Regions from separate parts of the Staphylococcus sp. SA22 genome, predicted to be linked through region 3. Evidence: riboswitches for the same ligand, from Rfam matches in the RefSeq annotation. Region 3 holds a riboswitch; each other region holds the start of a gene.

Region 1 (5,013 bases), on a different contig from region 3:
AACCAGAGTAAGATTGGCGGAATGCCATTTTTAAAATCTTTTAAAGATATACCATTAGATGAAAATAATGTACCAATGGTATTGCTAGCACAGATTAATTTGGATGATCTTCCAGAACAACAAGAATTATTTCCTGTAAATGAAGGGATATTGCAGTTTTGGATTAGTTCAGAAGATCAAATGTATGGTATGTCTGAAAATTTAAAGGGAAACAATATAAACTCAAGGCTTGTTTATATAAAAGAGCCAATTACAGATTTATCACTTGAAAATATTCAAATGCATTTGAAGTCATTAGATACTGATAATGAGGATATCCCGTTCAGTGGAGCATTTTCTATAGAATTTAGATTGTCGAAACAAACTATTACATGTACTGATTATAAGTACGATGAGGACGTGCTTGCATTGTGGAATAAAGTCAATCCATCCTTCGCGCTAAAATCGATGTTTGGTGGATATGATGAATTAATGGAACCTGTGTGTAACACATTTACTGCTAAGGAGCCATTTAATCAACTTGGTGGTTATCCATATTTTGACCAAATAGATCCAAGAACGAACGATCAAGAACTGAAAATGTATGATAGAGTCTTACTGCAAATTGATTCTACAAGAGATGGTAATTCTTCGATTATATGGGGTGATTTGGGTATTGCCAATATCTTAGTAAAATCTACTGACCTTGAGGCTATGAAGTTTGATGATTACATGTATTCATGGGATTGCAGCTAAGAGAATCATAAAAATATATTACTTTAATAAGTGTAGTAACTATAGATCAATCTAGGGAGTGGGACAGAAATGATAAGGGAGTAGGACAGAAATGATATTTTCTCAAAATTTATTTCGTCGTCCTACCCCAACTTGCATTGTCTGTAGAAATTGGGAATCCAATTTCTCTTTGTTGGGGCCCTCACCCCAACTCGCATTGCCTGTAGAATTTCTTTTCGAAATTCTCTATGTTGGGGCCCCTGACTATAATTGAAAAAAGCTTGTTACAAGCGCATTTTCGTTCAGTCAACTACTGCCAATATAACTTTGTAGAGCATTGAACATTGATTTATGTCTCAAGTTCTTTTTCATAAGCCACAGCTAATGTGTACTTAAAAATAGGTATACATGAGTAAAACTCATGCATAAGAAATACTAATTTCTAAAGAAAAAGTATTTCTTTATGTTGGGGTCCCGCCCCAACTCGCATTGCCTGTAGAATTTCTTTTCGAAATTCTCTATGTTGGGGCCCCGCCAACTTGCATTGTCTGTAGAATTTCTTTTCGAAATTCTCCATGTTGGGGCCCCACTATAATTGAAAAATGCTTGTTATAGGTGTATTTTCTTTTGGTTAACTATTGGTAATATAACATTGTAGATTTTAGGATGTTGATTTATGGTTTAGCCTTTGTCTGTTTATGTAAAATATCCCAGCTAGTCAAACATTGATTTTGTAATTATTATATTAAGCTAGTTTAAATTTTTGTGATTTATGTTTTATTCATACCAATTTTGTGAAATGATACAGTGACAGATGTTTATTGATTTTAAAGGGTGATGATGATGGCTATTGTAAATAAAGTGATAATTGTTGAAGGAAAATCTGATAAAAAAAGGGTGCAACAGGTTATTGCAGAACCAGTCAATATTATTTGTACTCATGGAACAATGAGTATAGATAAGCTTGATGATATGATAGAATCACTATATGATAAACAAGTTTTTGTATTAGCCGATTCTGATGACGAAGGAGATCGAATTAGAAATTGGTTTAAACGTTATTTGAGTGAAAGCGAACATATATTTATTGATAAAACTTACTGTCAAGTTGCGAATTGCCCCAAACAATATTTGGCACATGTACTTTCAAAACATGGCTTTACTTGTAAGAAAGAAACACCTTTCTTACCGAATATAAATAATGAAAGGTTAGTTTTAGTAAATGAATAATTCATTAGACATCAAAGATGTAACTACATTTTATGAGGAAGACAAACATTTAATCTTTGGTTATACACCAACTTGTGGTACTTGTAAGGTTTCAGAAAGAATGTTAGACATTGCTAATGAAATATTGCAGTTGCCATTATTGAAAATAGATTTAAACTTTTATCCTCAGTTTTGTAAAGATATGCAAATCATGTCTACGCCGATTTTATTGTTGATGAATAAAGATAAAGAAGTAAAACGAATTTATGCATTTAAATCGGTGACTGATTTGTTAGAAAATTTAAAATAGTTATTGACGAAATTTTACTTAGGTGTTAGGATTAATACAAATTAAATGATGCGTAAACTCTTATCGAGAGTGGTGGAGGGATGTGCCCTACGAAGCCCGGCAACCGTCTTATATAGAAATGGTGCCAATTCACATAAAGTTTTAACTTTTGAAGATGAGAGAAACAATACTACTATTGCTTTCTCAATTTTTCTATCGATATTGAGAAAGCATTTTTTATTTTATTAAGCAACACAGGGAGGAATCAACGTGATTGAATTAAAAGAAGTTGTTAAAGAATATCGGACTAAAAATAAAGAAGTCCTTGCTGTAGATCACGTTAATTTATCGATTCGAGCAGGATCGATTTATGGCGTCATTGGTTTTTCTGGAGCAGGAAAAAGTACTTTGATTCGAATGTTTAATCATTTAGAAGCGCCTACATCAGGTGAAGTTATTATAGATGGAGACCATATAGGCCAATTGTCCAAAAATGGATTAAGAGCAAAAAGACAAAAAGTAAGTATGATCTTCCAACATTTTAATTTGTTATGGTCAAGGACTGTGTTAAAAAATATTATGTTTCCGCTTGAAATTGCAGGTGTCCCTAGAAGGAGAGCAAAGCAAAAAGCATTAGAACTTGTCGAACTCGTCGGTTTAAAAGGTAGAGAAAAGGCTTATCCATCAGAGTTATCAGGCGGACAAAAGCAACGTGTTGGGATTGCACGAGCGTTAGCTAATGATCCAACGGTCTTGCTTTGTGATGAGGCAACAAGTGCACTTGATCCGCAAACAACAGATGAAATTTTAGATCTACTACTAAAAATTAGAGAACAACAAAATTTAACAATTGTACTAATTACGCATGAAATGCATGTCATTCGTCGTATTTGTGATGAAGTTGCAGTTATGGAAAGTGGTAAAGTGATAGAACATGGACCGGTAACACAGGTTTTTGAAAATCCGCAACACACTGTGACAAAACGATTTGTGAAAGAAGATTTAAATGATGATTTCGAAACATCTTTAACAGAATTAGAGCCATTAGAAAAAGATGCTTATATCGTTAGATTAGTTTTCGCTGGTTCAACAACAACCGAGCCTATTGTATCGAGTCTATCAACTGCCTATGATATTAAAATTAATATTTTAGAAGCAAATATTAAAAATACAAAAAATGGAACAGTCGGCTTTTTAGTTCTGCATATTCCATATATTTCAAGTGTAGATTTCGGAAAATTCGAAAAAGAGTTAATTGAGCGACAAGTTAAAATGGAGGTGTTAAGACATGGGTAAATCATTTAGTGAAATTATAAATGAAATGATTACAATGCCTAATATTCAGTGGCCAGAAGTTTGGACTGCAATAGTCGAAACACTATACATGACAGTTGTCTCAACTATATTTGCATTTATACTCGGTCTTATTTTAGGTGTGTTATTATTCTTGTCTGCTAAAGGTAAGTCTATCGGTGCAAGGTTATTTTATTCTATCGTTTCTTTTATTGTTAACTTATTTAGAGCGATACCATTTATTATTTTAATTTTATTATTAATTCCATTTACAAGTTTGATACTTGGAACGATAAGTGGTCCGACAGGTGCGTTACCAGCCTTGATCATTGGCGCAGCGCCGTTTTATGCAAGGCTCGTAGAAATTGCTTTTAAAGAAATTGATAAAGGTGTCATCGAAGCGGCCTGGTCAATGGGTGCTAATACTTGGACAGTAATTCGTAAAGTCCTCTTACCTGAAGCCATGCCAGCGCTAGTGTCTGGCATTACAGTTACAGCAATCGCTTTAGTTGGTTCAACGGCAGTTGCAGGTGTAATTGGTGCCGGTGGTTTAGGAAATTTAGCATACTTAACAGGTTTCACTCGAAATCAAAATGATGTCATTTTAGTATCAACAGTTTTTATTTTAATTATTGTATTTATAATCCAATTCATTGGGGATTGGCTTACAAATAAACTTGATAAACGATAAATTGGGGGTTTCATTTTATGAAAAAATTATTTGGTCTTATTTTAGTATTAACATTTGCAGTTGTATTAGCAGCTTGCGGTAATGGAAGCAAAAGTGGCAGTGACGACAAGAAAATAACAGTAGGTGCTTCACCAGCACCACATGCTGAAATTTTAGAAAAAGCAAAACCATTATTAGAGAAAAAAGGTTATGAACTAGATATTAAAACAATTAACGATTACACTACGCCTAATAAATTACTAGACAAAGGTGAAATTGACGCAAACTATTTCCAACATACACCATATTTAAACACAGAGAAAAAGGATAAAGGTTACAAAATCGTAAGTGCCGGTGATGTTCACTTAGAACCTATGGCTGTATACTCTAAAAAGTATAAAAGTTTAAAAGAATTACCAAAAGGTGCAACAGTCTATGTGTCTAATAATCCAGCTGAACAAGGACGTTTCTTAAAATTCTTCGTTGATGCAGGTTTGATTAAAATCAAAAAAGGCGTAAAAATTGAAGATGCTAAGTTTAGTGATATTACAGAGAATAAAAAAGATATTAAGTTTAATAATAAACAATCAGCAGAATTCTTACCTAAAATTTATCAAAATGAAGACGCGGATGCTGTTATCATTAATTCAAACTTTGCAATCGAACAAAAATTAAATCCTAAAAAAGATTCTATTGCTGTAGAAAGTGCGAAAGATAATCCTTATGCAAACTTAATTGCTGTTAAAGAAGGACATCAAGATGATAAGAAAATCAAAGCATTAATTGAAGTATTACAATCTAAAGATATTCAAGACTTCATTAATGAAAAATACAACGG
Region 2 (5,013 bases), on a different contig from region 3:
TCAAATTCAAACTTAAATCGATAACACCAAGTAGTCCTACAATATGCGTCGTAGGTGTCAGTATTGTACCGATAATCAATAGTAAAATCGTTACTGCATTCGGCAAACCTTTCGCTTTACCAAAGAAATGAATAACACTTAAACCTTGAATATACATCACTAATGATAACACAAGTTGGAAGTTTAAAAGAATGCTCTGGAACACACTCGGTTGACCTGTAAATAATAAACATATGATAACAATAATGTATATCCATAACAAAATACCGCTCATTTGCCACGCGAAAAGTGGCTTAAATACAGGTGTAGCGATTTTAAATTTTCGTAAAATCGGAAATGTAACGATTAAGTTAATTAAGACGATTAAAAATGTAATGATAATGATGAAACCTGGTAATTGAACGGTCGCTTGTCTAAACCCTTCTTCTAATATTTGGGTCATATTCGCATCGGCACCGCTCATCGTAATCGCTTCATGTAATGTTTGCTTGAAAGGTTTTACTATGCTCGCTGATGGTGGAATTCTTACAAATGTTTGTAGTAACATAAAAGCGATTAATGAAATTAAGCTCATCGCTACTGTTGTTACGTACAATATTCTTTCTTTAGACGTTTTTTCTTTAAGCAATTGACCAATAATTAAACTTGCAATTAAGACTAATATGATAGCACTTAAAACGAAAGTATTACCTAAAACAGTTGTTATAATTACTGTAATAAGTGCACTAATCCCGAAAGATTGTATTGATTTATTCCATAAAACGATACCTGGTATGGTTGCAAATAATGCAAATATTAGTCCTAAACCAGGCACTAGATATAAAGCTAAAGCGACAAATACCAACGCAATCGTTGCAATTATTGTTGCTTTAGGTTGTATTTTTGAAAACACATAAGCCACTCCCATATTTTTAACTATAGCTATTATTTTAACCTCTTTAATGGAAATTAACAATTTATAGATTGTATGCTTCTATTTCATTTAATTGAATAATAACTTTCATGTTTTATAAGTAATTAACATACTCATTTGAATCGCTTTTGTGTGCTTTCATTTTCAACATGATTATTTAATCCCACTACATAGCAATCAAGCTTGATTTAGATTTACAATTCATTTCCACTTTCATGTACTCTAGATGTTTTTGAATATGATAACTGTGATTTAGTGGCTTCATTCTTTGAAAATATATACATTATTACTTGCGCTTAAAATGCTTTAAATTCAAAAAATGATATAAGTTAGGTGCCCATGTATTAAAGTTTAATAAGAATCCGTCATGACCAACGTTATCAGGTACAAAGAAATGACGATGATATTTAAAACGTTCACCTAAAGTACGAACTTGATCGTCCGGATATAGCAAATCATCTATGAATCCCATCGTTAAGACTTTCGTTTCTAAATTTTTAAAAACATGCGTTACATCTGTGCGACCTCGGTCAATGTTGTGACTATCCAATACATCTAGCAGTGTCAGATAACAATTCAAATCAAAATGTTCTTTAAATTTATTACCTTGATGTTGTTGGTATGCGACTACTTCATCCGGCGTGAAACGTTCATCATAACTTTTTGATGATCGATATGTCAAAAAACCTAATTGGCGTGCAATACTTAGTCCTTCCTTACCACCAAGATGAATGGCCTGACGCGCAATTTCATTGAAAGCTCTACTATAAGATGATGTTCGGCTTGTTGCAGCAAGGATAATGGCTTTATCTACTTCAAACTGTTGATTGTAAAGTAGTTCCATTGCTTGCATACCTCCAAGACTTCCCCCTATTAAAATATTAATTTTGTCATAACCAAGCGCTTGTATACCTCGTTCATTCGCTCTAACAATATCTCTTAATGTTAATTTTTTAGGAAAATGAGGGTCGTTTAAAGGTGAACTTGAACCGAAAGGACTACCAATAACATCAAATGTTAAAAATTGATAATCGTGAATGGGAATATATCCCCCATCAATAATTTCTCGCCACCACCCCGGATAATCATCTGTTCCATATGTTAAATGATTGCCAGTTAATGCATGACAAACTACAACTAATGGTTGTCCATGATAACCGACATACTCATATCTCAAACGCAAGTTATCTATGACTTCCCCAGATTCTGTAATAAATTTCCCTAGATTTAAAGTATCTACTGTGTAATTTGTCATTGTTCTTTCCTCCTTAAACAAAAAAACTTCTCACCCTATTGAAAAGTAAGAAGTCTTTATACTTATCATTCGAGTAACTCGTTGGTTTTAGCACCGTGCTATAAAGTCGGTTGCTGAAGTATCACAGGGCCAAGTCCCTCAACTTCTCACAATAAGAAATATGAAATTGTTATGTGTTAGTTGAGATTCAGTGATGAATTACTTTTATCATTTAAAATGTTGTTATCATTGTCATGCGTTAGCCAAATCGCTTACGTATACACGATTCCCAATCTTAACATAGACGATTTGTATATCAGAATTTTCTGATTACTAACAGTTTACCTAAGTTTAAATATCTGTTCAATGATTTTCAGTTATTTTTAAAAGAAAAATCGTAATGCTGCCATGATAACAATCCCACTAATAATTGTAATAGTTAAACTACGCGTGATTAAAGATAAAATAACCGTCGGAATGAGCGCGATAATGTAAGGGATGTTTAATGTATACCCCTCACCATGAGGCGTCTGCTGAATAATGCTGTCAATGACAAGTGCCGTAAATAGTGTGATCGGAATAAATGATAGCCATCGAACCACGACATCAGGCAATTGCACTTTTGAAATCATGATAAAAGGTATAATTCGAATTAATAGCGTTACGATACCACACAATAAAATAAGTATTAACATGTTCATATGAGTTATCATCGTTCCATCATCACTCCTAACGCTGCTGAAATTGTGGCTGCAATTAATATTGCTAGATATGAAGGCATAAACATACTTAGCGATAACATCATTACTATGACGGCAATAATGAGTACTATGTAAATTCTTAATCGCGATTTAGTAATTGATTCAAATTGCGCAATGGCCAAAAAGATAAACATAGCTGTGATAGCAAAGTCTAATCCTAACATTTGCGGATTTGAGATATATTCGCCAAATAAAGCCCCAGCTACACATGAAATTGCCCAAAATAAATATGCTGTAATATTAAGACCATGCATCCAGCGATCATTGATAGCTTCTCCTTTTAAATAAGGTGTAATGGCGACACCAAACGTTTCGTCAGTTACTAATGAACCTAATCCAACACGGTTCCAAAACCCATATGTCTTGAAGTTTGGTGCAAGCGACATACTTAAAAGGAACATTCTTGAATTTACGATAAATACAGTTAGTACAATCGCTGATATCGGTGTACCTGCTATAAACAATGCGCACATAATAAATTGCGCAGCACCGGCATATATAACAAGACATAACAAGATAATTTCTAAAATACTAAAGTTTTGAGACGAAGCCACAATACCAAATGAAATACCAACACCGGCATAACCTAATAATGTAGGGATACACTCTTGCACGCCTTGTCTAAAACTTAAATGTGTTGTCATCTCAACTACCTCCTTTGCCACTTTATATTTATATAATTACGAAAAAATAATATACCTAGTCTAATACAGTTCTATACCCTAAGCAACAACATTAGACATCGGTTTGTCTGAGGTTATACATACCGATGTCTTGAAATACTTCCGTCTCAACTTTTTAGTTTTGAGAATTTTCAATTTTTTATTTAAGACTACCTCTATATTTTCTACGGATTTGTAGTTGTTTTTAAGTACTAATTTTATAATTTTTTATATCTAATGATGAGTCTGGGATATTGATTCATGTCCCGATCCCTTATAATCATCATCCCCCCTACCCTACTGCATCGATATTACTCATACTACATCAACGAAATCAGTTATTTATCGCTTAATTTCCTATAATATTTTTGCTCAATTTTGTTACGCTTTAGATTGTTTTAGTTCATCATAATTATCCCGTATTGTTGCTATAATGAAATGCGTTCACCCCATTGAACCACAAACTTAATTTATTGTTGTTATGTGTATTGGCTCACTATTATACTTTTACAGCACAAAAAAAGTGGCGACAGCTTCGTCACCACTTTTTAAAATATTATTTAAAGTATCTTGCCCTTGCTTTAAGTATACGTAGATATATACTTTTTAAAGCTTGTAGCTAAAGCCTTTATTTAACTGGTTTTGAAATTTGTGTTTTACCACCCATAAATGGTACTAATGCTTCTGGAATTGTTACTGTTCCATCTTCATTTTGGTAATTTTCAACAATAGCAGCAAATGTACGTCCAACTGCTAAACCACTACCATTTAATGTATGTGCTAATTCTGGTTTAGCTGCTTTGTCACGCTTGAAGCGGATGTTAGCACGACGCGCTTGGAAATCCGTACAGTTTGAGCATGAACTAATTTCTTTATAATCATTGTAGCTTGGTAACCAAACTTCTAAATCATATGTTTTGCTTGCACTAAATCCAATATCACCTGTACATAAAATAACACGACGGTATGGTAAACCTAACTCTTCTAGAATTGCTTCTGCGTTTGTTGTCATTTCTTCTAAAGCATTCCATGAATCTTCAGGTTGTTCAAAACGTACCATTTCCACTTTATCGAATTGATGTAAACGAATTAATCCTCTTGTATCTCTACCTGCTGATCCTGCTTCACTACGGAAACATGCAGATTGACCAGTGAATTTTTCAGGAAGTACACCTGGTTGAATAATTTCATTACGATAGAAATTCGTTAATGGTACTTCAGCAGTTGGAATTGTATATAATCCTTCTTTTTCTACTTTAAATAAATCTTCTTCAAATTTAGGTAATTGACCTGTACCATACATTGTATCTGCGTTCACAAGCTGTGGTACCATCATTTCTGTATAACCATGTTGTGTTGTATGTTTTGTAATCATATAGTTCATTAAAGCACGCTCTAATTGCGCACCTTCATTTGTTAAATATACAAAACGCGCACCTGAAA
Region 3 (5,013 bases):
GCTAAAGAAAGTGGTAAACCTACAACAAATACAACTTCCATATGCGTAAAAATAACCCAGCCACCAGATTCTATCACTGACCAAAATTTAAACCAAAACGTATGTTGATCTGCTAAACTCCCCATGATTGTAGGATTTTTAAATAATGTCGCAAAGCCAAGCACTATCCCAAAGAAAGCGAACATTAATACTGGTACAATCATTGCACTACCGAAACGCTTTATCGCATTCATCTTCTATTCCCTCCATATCATCTTTCCTAACAATACATCTAATTAGATTCATTTATAAATAGATGTCTTACTATTTAAATATAATATATAGTAAACGCTTACACACCTACAACGACATTGACGTATTTTGAAAGTATTTTGTATAATCAGATTATCTTTTCATATAGTGAAAATTTTTTCACGACCCTATGTATGACATCGTTGAATTGGTAATACATTCGTTTTAAACGCATAATCAAACCTATATCAATACACAAATATATATAATGACATACAAGGTTTTAATGTAATAACGATCTATCACACATTTATTTTTAAGGAGGTTGAATATGTTTTTAGATGAACACATTAATCGAAACTTTGATAAACTTAATGACAATGATTTACATATCGCTCACTTTATCAATACACATATAGATGAATGTAAAAATATGAAAATACAAGATTTAGCGCAATTCACACATGCCTCGAATGCAACCATTCACAGATTTACACGCAAATTAGGTTTTGACGGTTATAGTGATTTTAAATCGTACCTTAAATTTGAAAGTAATAAGACACACCAATTACCATCTAACTCTATCGATAGTTTCAAACAAGAAATCGATAGTACATTCAGTTATTTAGAACGCGTTGATTACCAGCTTCTTACTGAAAAAATGCATACAGCTTCAACAATATATTTGTATGGTACAGGGCGTGCACAGTTAAACGTTGCTTCAGAGGCACAGCGTATATTGTTAACGTTACATAATCATGTCATTGTACTTCATGATGAACATGAACTTAAAATGATTTTGAACAAGAGTGAACCTAATGATTTATTCTTTATTATTTCATTATCAGGTGAAACACATGAATTATTAGAAGTAACAAACTTGCTTCAACTTAGACAAAAATACTTTATTTCTGTTACTACAATGAAAGATAATACCCTTGCTCAAAAAGCAAATTACAACGTCTATGTATCCAGTAACACATTCTACTTAACTAATGGTACAGACTATTCTAGCTTCATCAGTTATCATATATTCTTTGAAACACTTGTAAGAAAATATAATGAGTATTTACTACATAATGATATTTCAAATTAGAAAAAAGGAAGTTATGATTTAATGGCCTTGAGCCTATCATAACTTCCTTTTATCATTTTATTGTTGTGTTGATGTTTCGATAACGTGGTACATCTTATCAAACATCAATTCGAAACCATGCACCATGGCATCATGATATTCTTTTTTCTTTTGCTTGTATTCTAAATTAGTAAATCGTCTTTCTTTTTCAACTAATGAACGATAATAAAATAGCATTTGGGTGCCACCTGTTTCACGTTCAAAAAATTCTACCTCAATGACATCTTGTGTTTCACTTAGTCCAGGCATACCGATAGTCATCTTAACGTATTCATCCATAACTAAAGATTCATAAATACCTTCAATCACATTTACTTTGCCATTACGTTGTTGATCTACAATACGATATTTACCGCCTTCTTTAACATCCGCTTCAATCTCTTTATTCGTTCTGGCTGATGTCATAAACCATTGTTTCAACAAATCTTTCTTTGTCCAAGCTTCGTATACTAACTCTGGAGAAAATTTATAAAGCTTTTCAATTTCAACTTCGACATGTTCATTCTCTACATTAAATTTTGCCACTGTTGTCCACCCACTTTCGCTCTTACTTTTATTTTAACGTATTTTTGCTCAGTTCCAAACATAGATGATCATCATTTTTAAAAGATTAGCGTTATACGGTGAGTACAACATGATCTGTTAATATAACAAGCCACCTTACTTGGCTACATCGATATATTGTTAAGCATTAATGTTTCATTTCTTGACTAGTGTTCTTTTTTAGCTTTGGAAAATTAAATAAAATCGCAATAAGTCCGCATACACCTAATAATATAGGATAAATGCTGTATGGGAATAACATTAACGGTGAAATACCAGCTACACCAGCCGCTGAAATGACTTGCGGGCTATATGGTAATAAACCTTGGAAGCAGCCTCCAAATATATCAAGAATACTTGCTGATTTCCTTGAATCTACATCATATTCATCTGCAATATTTTTAGCTAAAGGACCTGACATAATAATAGAGATGGTGTTGTTTGCCGTGGCAATATCTGCGACACTTACCAAACTCGCAATTCCTAATTCTGCGCCACGCTTTGATTTCACTTTAGAGCGAACAAATTGCAACAACCATTCAATACCACCATTGTGTTGAATAATACCGACTAAACCACCAATTAGCAACGCAATCATAGCAATATCTTCCATGCTTATAATACCTTTGGACACTGCATCTAGTAGCCCCATCCAACCGAATGAACCATCTATGAGACCAATGATTCCGGCTAATAATGTTCCGCCAATCAATACGATAATGACATTTACACCTAATAATGCCAATACTAATACTAATATATACGGTACAACTTTAATTAGATTATAATCATAGTTTTTAGCATGATTTAAAGAAATGCCATTCGTTAAGAAATACAGAATAATAATCGTTAAAATAGCACCTGGCAATACAATTTTAAAGTTTACTCTGAATTTATCTTTCATTTTCGTATGTTGTGTTCTAACCGCAGCAATTGTTGTATCTGAAATCATTGATAGATTATCGCCGAACATTGCACCTCCAACAACTGTAGCCATTGCTAGTGCAGTTGGTACATCTGTCGCTTGTGCAAATCCGTAACCAACAGGTGCTATTGCAGCAACAGTCCCTACTGACGTTCCCATAGATATAGAAACAAACATACAGATCACAAACAATCCTACAATAATTAAATTTTCAGGGATTAATGATATGCCTAAATTAACTGTCGACTTTACGCCACCCATTTTTTCAGCTGTATTTGAAAATGCACCTGCTAAAATAAAAATCAACATCATTAAAATAATGTTTGAATGGCCTGCACCTTTCGTGAAGACCTCAACTTTTTTAGCAAATGATTCTTTTCGATTCATTAATAACGCCACAATTACCGTTATCATAATTGCAACATTTAATGGCATTGAAGTAAAATCACCTGTGATAATACCTACGCCTAAAAACAACGCCACAAATAATAACAAGGGGAATAATGCCCAAGCATTGCTCTTTTTATGTACTTCCATCCTTTTTACCTGCTTTCCAATTAAAAATACCTCTTTCTCACAAACGATGAAGAAAGAGGTTTCCATGTGCTTTACCTGCTTATCTTCAAACCATTACGGTTACTGGAATTGGCACATTCGAGATGTTGCCGAGGCTTCATAGGGCCAGTCCCTCCACCTCTCTAGATAAGTGATGCTTATTTACGTTTACGTTACAAGATAATCCTTAGTACGTCAATCATAAATTAATCAGGAGTCGTATAATATTTTTCATAAACAATCATTGCTACTGTAATAATAATCAAAACAATAATGCTAATAACAAGTAAAAGCCACCATTTAAGCATTAATGCAATAAAAATGAACACGATAGACACACTTACTAATATTAATGATATGACTTTAAATTGCTGTGCGCTTTGTTCAGAAATAACTTTTAGCTGTTTGTTTGATGGACGCGTATTTCTTATACTGATTCCCAGTATATTTTCTAATATTTGAACCAATACGATACTTATTGCAAATATAATAATTGGTAAAACATCATAGGTCCCTATAGTTAATGTATAAATTACAAATCCAATGTAAAGTAACCCTGAGACAAAGGCTAAAAAGTATGCGACGTATTTGTTAAACTTAATGATATTCTTTTTAACGTTTTGATGTGTAAGCCATACATTCGAAACAATCGCAACCACTACAAACAGTGTGAATAATATATATAATGGCAACTTTTGTTCAGGAAAAACAGTCACTATTCCAAAAGCTAATGCTAAAATCAAAATTAAGATAGCTCTAGATACTATTAATGCCATAATAACAACCCCTTTGTTTAATATCGAGTTTGCAAATTTACGTTTATCAGCATTTCTATGATCAGTACTTCTACGGGCAGCATTTCTATGTAATTTACATCATCTTAACATATAAATACTTCGCTATATAATTGAAAACATATCCTATTATTCTTTGTCCATTCTGACGTCTAATATCTAACCTTAGGCATTTCACTTGTTAATGAATTTAACTTTCTTCCACTAACCGTCCCTAAACCCAATCCCGCAACAGTTTTTAACTTTTTCGTTGTTGTCCTGACATCTTCATTAAGAAAGTTTATTCTGCTTAAAACTTATAATCCACACCCTGAGCAAACGCTCCTTATGACAAAGTATTAAAATAAGCCGATAAAGATACACACCTTTACCGACTATTTAAAATACACTTCACTAATTCATTTTAATTTACTTGATTGAAGTGGCTAAATTAATATTATGTTGTTCAATTAAAAGCTTCATACAAACCTAATCTATTTGCACTCCACCGCTAACACCGAACACTTGTCCAGTTGTATAACTTGATTCTTCTGACGCTAATAGCACATAAGTTCCACATAACTCAACAGGTTGACCTGCACGACCTAAAGGTGTTTTTTGACCAAATGTTGGGATTTTACTTTGAGGTTGTCCACCAGAAATTTGTAATGGTGACCAGAATGGACCAGGCGCTACACAGTTCACTCTAATTCCTTTTGGTCCTAATTCTTCTGAAAAACTTTTAGTTAATGAAATAATTGCTGCTTTTGAAGCGGCATAATCATGAAGAATAGGACTAGGATTATAACCTTGTACAGATGATGTCGTCGTAATTGACGCACCCGGTTTTA
Region 4 (5,013 bases), on a different contig from region 3:
ATTTGCGAGGTGGCAAAGGCCAAGTAGGACGTGTGCGCGCAGGTAGATTAATGCAATTTTCAGATAGTCAAACTTTAGTGATTGGGCCATACTACCGAGGTAACAATGGCAGTGAAGGTAAAGATGAATTTTATCGTGGCGATTTAAATGATGTGACGCAACTATTAAGGTTGCTACATAATAAATATCCGCAAGCTTTTATTCATATGGTTGGTTTTTCAAGAGGTGGACTACAAGGGTTGTTGACGTTTCAAGATCTACCAGTAAGTAGTTATATCATCTGGGGTGGAGTCTCAGATATTGATTTGATGTATGAAGAGCGCGTTGATTTAAGAGGGATGTTACGTAGAATGATTGGTCATCCGAAAAAAGATCGAGCAGCATATGAGGCACGCCAAGCGATTCCAAACATTAATGAAAACAGTCCACCAATATTAATTGTACATGGAGGGAAAGACCAGCAAGTTGGTATTCATCATGCGTATTATTTAGCGGATCAACTAGAGTTAAAAGGTGCCACGCATGAAACTTTTTATCAAATGGCAGAAGGACATGTGCCAAGACCACCAGCGATGGTTGAAACATTGACTTATATTAAAGAGTTTATGAACCAAGTTGAGTTGCATAGGTAGTATGAAACGTGGTGTGCACATGGGAACTATCAATCTTTGAAGATGTGTGATATACGTTGAATGAGGAATCGGTATTTAATGCAAAGTGGGGCAACATGCATAGCGTTAGGAATCGGTACTTTATGTGAAGACGTGCTGCTTCCATTGAATGAGTGATGCGAGTTTGGCACGAAGGTCACCTTAAATGTGCTTTGTTGTAATAAAATTGCCTATAAACTCTTACCATATAAAATAAGAGGAGCCAACCATTGTTAAAATATAACAGCGGTTGGCTCTTTAATTAGTATGCAAATTTATTTGTTGAAGCTACCTTTTTCAGCAATATGTTCAACTTTTTCACCAAATTTTTCGAAGTTCTTTTCAAAACGTTGAATTAAATCTTCTGCTTGTGCTTTATATTTCTCTTTGTCGCTCCAAGCATTAATTGGATTTAAAATTGTTTTCGGTACATCTTCAATTTCTACAGGAATGCTTAAACCAAATGTACTATCTTTTGTATATTCTGCATTTTTCAATTTACCAGAAATCGCTTGGTTTACCATTTGACGTGTGTAATGTAAGCTGATTCTACGTCCTACACCATATTTTCCGCCAGTCCATCCAGTATTAACAAGATAAACATCAACATCATGTAAATCGATAAGTTCACCTAATAAATCAGCGTAAACAGTAGGGTGTAACGGGAAGAACGGTGCGCCGAAACATGTTGAGAATGATGGTTCAGGTTCTGTCACACCACGCTCTGTACCAGCTAATTTAGAAGTGAAACCACTCAAGAAATGATACATTGCTTGGTCTTTATTTAACTTTGAAATCGGTGGAATAACACCAAATGCATCCGCAGTTAAGAAAATAATTGTATTTGGATGTGCTGCTTTTGATGGTACTACAATATTGTCAATGTGATTAATTGGATAAGCCGCACGTGTATTTTCTGTATAACGATTATCTTCAAAGTCCACTGAACCATCTTCTGAAACAACCGTGTTTTCTAGGATTGCACCATATTTGATTGCGTCAAAAATCTGTGGTTCTTTTTCTTTGGAAAGATTAATTGCTTTTGCATAGCAGCCACCTTCGATATTAAAGACCCCGTTTTTATTCCAGCCGTGTTCATCATCACCGATTAGTTTACGGTGTGGGTCAGCCGATAAGGTTGTTTTACCTGTGCCAGATAGACCAAAGAATAATGCAACATCGCCTTTTTCACCAACGTTTGCTGAGCAATGCATGCTCATAATATCTTGCATCGGTAAGAGATAATTCATTACAGAGAAGATACCTTTTTTCATTTCACCAGCGTATTCAGTACCGCCGATTAAAATGACTTTGTGTTTAAATGAAATAATGACAAAGGTTTCAGATTTAGTACCATCAACTTCTGGATCTGCTTTAAAATGTGGGGCAGAAACGATAGTGAAGTTAGGTTTAATCTTTGTAGCTTCTTCTTTTGATTCAGGTCTAATAAACATATTTTTAGCAAATAAATTATGCCATGCTAATTCATTGATGACTGTAAGTTTTAACATTGTATCTTTATCGCTACCAGCGTAGCCTTTAAATACGTATAATTCATCTTTTTTATCTAAATAGTCTAGTACTTTATGGTATAACTTCAAGAAAGTTTCTTCATCGATAGGTTGATTAATTTCTCCCCAATCAATGTTATCTCTATATGAAGGTTCAGAGACAAAAAATTTGTCTTTAGGCGAACGACCAGTATATTTTCCAGTACTTGCATTAACAGCACCAAGTTCTGTTAATACCCCTTCGTTATTGTCTAAGATTTTATTATAAAGTTGTGTCGTCGAAAGTTGAAAATGTGACGTTGGTTTTTTCAGTAATTTGTCAATTTTAGTTGTTTCAGTGTATGTGTCTACTGACATCCTAAATCCCTCCAAAGCGATAATTTAAATGTAAGCCTTTACATTTAATTAGTATAACACATTAACATAATTAATCTACAATATTTTACTGTAAATTTATTTGTGAAAAATTGACATTAATTCATTAATTAGGTACTATTATTTTTAACGGATTCTCTTATCCTGAGTGGTGGAGGGACATGGACCCAATGAAACCCAGCAACCTCTTTTTTTATAAAAGAAAGGTGCCAAACCGTTTGCAGACAAATAGGTCTGAACGATAAGAGCGAATGGACGTATTAGGCCTTCTCTCTATATTAATAGTTAGAAGGTCTTTTTTATTTAGCTCACAGAGAGAGAATTTTCGTAATATAAATTTAAAGGAGCAAACTATGTTAAATAACAAACGATTATTTACTTCAGAGTCTGTTACAGAAGGACACCCAGATAAAATCGCTGACCAAGTGTCAGATGCAATATTAGATGCTATTTTAAAAGACGACCCAAATGCACGTGTAGCTTGTGAAACAACTGTTACAACAGGTATGGCATTGATCGCCGGCGAAATTTCTACAACAACATATGTTGATATTCCGAAAGTTGTTAGAGAAACAATCAAAGAAATTGGATACACAAGAGCAAAATATGGTTATGATTATGAAACAATGGCAATTTTAACTGCGATTGATGAACAATCACCTGACATTGCACAAGGCGTGGATAAAGCATTAGAGTATCGTGATAAAGATAGCGAAGAAGAAATTGAAGCAACAGGTGCAGGTGACCAAGGTTTAATGTTTGGTTACGCAACGAATGAAACAGAAACGTACATGCCTCTAGCAATTTATTTATCACATCAATTGGCAAAACGTTTATCTGATGTGCGTAAAGATGGTACGTTAAATTATTTACGACCAGACGGTAAAGTTCAGGTCACTGTTGAATATGATGAAAATGATAACCCTGTACGTATTGATACGATTGTCGTATCAACACAACATGCTGAGGATGTGACACTTGAACAAATTCAAGAAGACATCAAAGCTCATGTCATTTATCCAACTGTTCCAGAAAACTTGATTAATGAACAAACTAAATTCTACATCAATCCTACAGGACGCTTTGTAATCGGTGGACCTCAAGGTGATGCAGGATTAACAGGACGTAAAATCATTGTTGATACGTACGGTGGCTATGCACGTCATGGTGGCGGATGCTTCAGTGGTAAGGACCCTACAAAAGTAGACCGTTCAGCTGCATACGCTGCACGTTATGTGGCTAAAAATATTGTTGCAGCAGGTTTAGCAGATCAATGTGAAGTACAATTGGCATATGCGATTGGTGTTGCAGAACCAGTGTCAATTGCAATTGATACATTTGGAACAGGTAAAGTTTCTGAAGGACAACTTGTCGAAGCGGTTAGAAAACACTTTGACCTAAGACCTGCAGGTATTATTAAAATGCTTGATTTGAAACAACCGATTTACAAACAAACTGCTGCTTATGGTCATTTTGGACGTACAGATGTCTTATTCCCATGGGAAAAATTAGACAAAGTGGAAGAATTAAAAGACGCAGTAAAATAATAAAATGAATTGAATATAGCTAAATAAAAGATTTTCGGTATATAAATGATAATATGTATCGAAAATCTTTAGCTTTTCTATTATAATTAAAGTTATTCATATATTAAAAAGGAGCGTTGTTGTGATGGATTTATCTTCACCGGTAGTCATTGGACTCATTATTGCAGTAGTCATTGCATTAATCTTTTTTGTCCTTTTCTTAGTTGCCTTAGGTAGTAAGAAAAAAGTTAAGCGACAAACAGAAGAAAAGTATGAACAACAAGAACAAAACATTAAAAAGTCTCATGAAGAAGCTTTAGAGAAAGAGCGTATTCAAAATAAAAAGACAATTACAAAACAACAAGAAGATTATAATCACATGGTTAGTACAAAAGATCGTGAGATTGACGCATTAAAATTGTTCTCGAAAAATCATAGTGAATATGTAACGGACATGAGATTAATTGGTATTCGTGAAAGATTAGTTAAAGAAAAACGAATTCGACCAGAAGATATGCACATTATGGCAAATATCTTTTTACCAAAGGATGGCTTTAATAATATTGAACGAATTAGTCATTTAGTATTAACAAGAACTGGTCTTTATATCATTGATTCTCAATTGTTAAAAGGTCATGTTTATAATGGTATAAGTGGCGGTCAATTTAAAGATTTACCACCTATGGAACAAGTATTTGATACATTGGATTTAGATAAATCTAGACCGCAAACTATTGTGATGGATCAAAATGATGACAAACGTTCATTATCATTTGTAAATTATTCAGATCAAATTGAGGCGATTAAACAATTGGCTGAAGACTTACAAAAAGAATTAGGTGCTAAATATACACCGACTTCAATTTTATACTTTAATCCTAAAAATGAAGGCGATGTAACGATTTCAAATTATAATCAAAATAGTGCTGTCAAAGTGCTTGTCGGTGCTGA

The links. A riboswitch is a leader RNA that binds a small molecule or an ion and turns the genes downstream of it on or off. The one in region 3 is predicted to bind S-adenosylmethionine.
Region 1: linked by a shared signal. The riboswitch ahead of ACXQH5_RS02670 (methionine ABC transporter ATP-binding protein) and the one ahead of ACXQH5_RS07460 (Na+/H+ antiporter NhaC family protein) in region 3 are both predicted to bind S-adenosylmethionine.
Region 2: linked by a shared signal. The riboswitch ahead of metX (homoserine O-acetyltransferase MetX) and the one ahead of ACXQH5_RS07460 (Na+/H+ antiporter NhaC family protein) in region 3 are both predicted to bind S-adenosylmethionine.
Region 4: linked by a shared signal. The riboswitch ahead of metK (methionine adenosyltransferase) and the one ahead of ACXQH5_RS07460 (Na+/H+ antiporter NhaC family protein) in region 3 are both predicted to bind S-adenosylmethionine.

What each region holds. Positions count from the first base shown of each region.
Region 1 covers NZ_JBSZQY010000002.1:107,307-112,319, reverse strand. The annotation lists gene ACXQH5_RS02685 (YwqG family protein) at 1-735, shown strand, start outside; gene ACXQH5_RS02680 (toprim domain-containing protein) at 1,558-1,944, shown strand; gene ACXQH5_RS02675 (thioredoxin family protein) at 1,937-2,233, shown strand; SAM riboswitch class I at 2,291-2,394, shown strand; gene ACXQH5_RS02670 (methionine ABC transporter ATP-binding protein) at 2,483-3,508, shown strand; gene ACXQH5_RS02665 (methionine ABC transporter permease) at 3,501-4,196, shown strand; gene ACXQH5_RS02660 (MetQ/NlpA family ABC transporter substrate-binding protein) at 4,214-5,013, shown strand, end outside.
Region 2 covers NZ_JBSZQY010000011.1:9,988-15,000, reverse strand. The annotation lists gene ACXQH5_RS09940 (YybS family protein) at 1-907, opposite strand, end outside; gene metX (homoserine O-acetyltransferase MetX) at 1,200-2,168, opposite strand; SAM riboswitch class I at 2,228-2,326, opposite strand; gene ACXQH5_RS09930 (AzlD domain-containing protein) at 2,531-2,860, opposite strand; gene ACXQH5_RS09925 (AzlC family ABC transporter permease) at 2,857-3,552, opposite strand; gene serS (serine--tRNA ligase) at 4,199-5,013, opposite strand, start outside.
Region 3 covers NZ_JBSZQY010000006.1:125,502-130,514, forward strand. The annotation lists gene ACXQH5_RS07445 (alpha-glucoside-specific PTS transporter subunit IIBC) at 1-233, opposite strand, end outside; gene ACXQH5_RS07450 (MurR/RpiR family transcriptional regulator) at 563-1,327, shown strand; gene ACXQH5_RS07455 (SRPBCC family protein) at 1,385-1,891, opposite strand; gene ACXQH5_RS07460 (Na+/H+ antiporter NhaC family protein) at 2,058-3,371, opposite strand; SAM riboswitch class I at 3,448-3,543, opposite strand; gene ACXQH5_RS07465 (hypothetical protein) at 3,596-4,165, opposite strand; gene ACXQH5_RS07470 (SDR family oxidoreductase) at 4,652-5,013, opposite strand, start outside.
Region 4 covers NZ_JBSZQY010000010.1:23,310-28,322, forward strand. The annotation lists gene ACXQH5_RS09540 (alpha/beta hydrolase family protein) at 1-632, shown strand, start outside; gene pckA (phosphoenolpyruvate carboxykinase (ATP)) at 926-2,518, opposite strand; SAM riboswitch class I at 2,673-2,784, shown strand; gene metK (methionine adenosyltransferase) at 2,890-4,083, shown strand; gene ACXQH5_RS09555 (nuclease-related domain-containing protein) at 4,208-5,013, shown strand, end outside.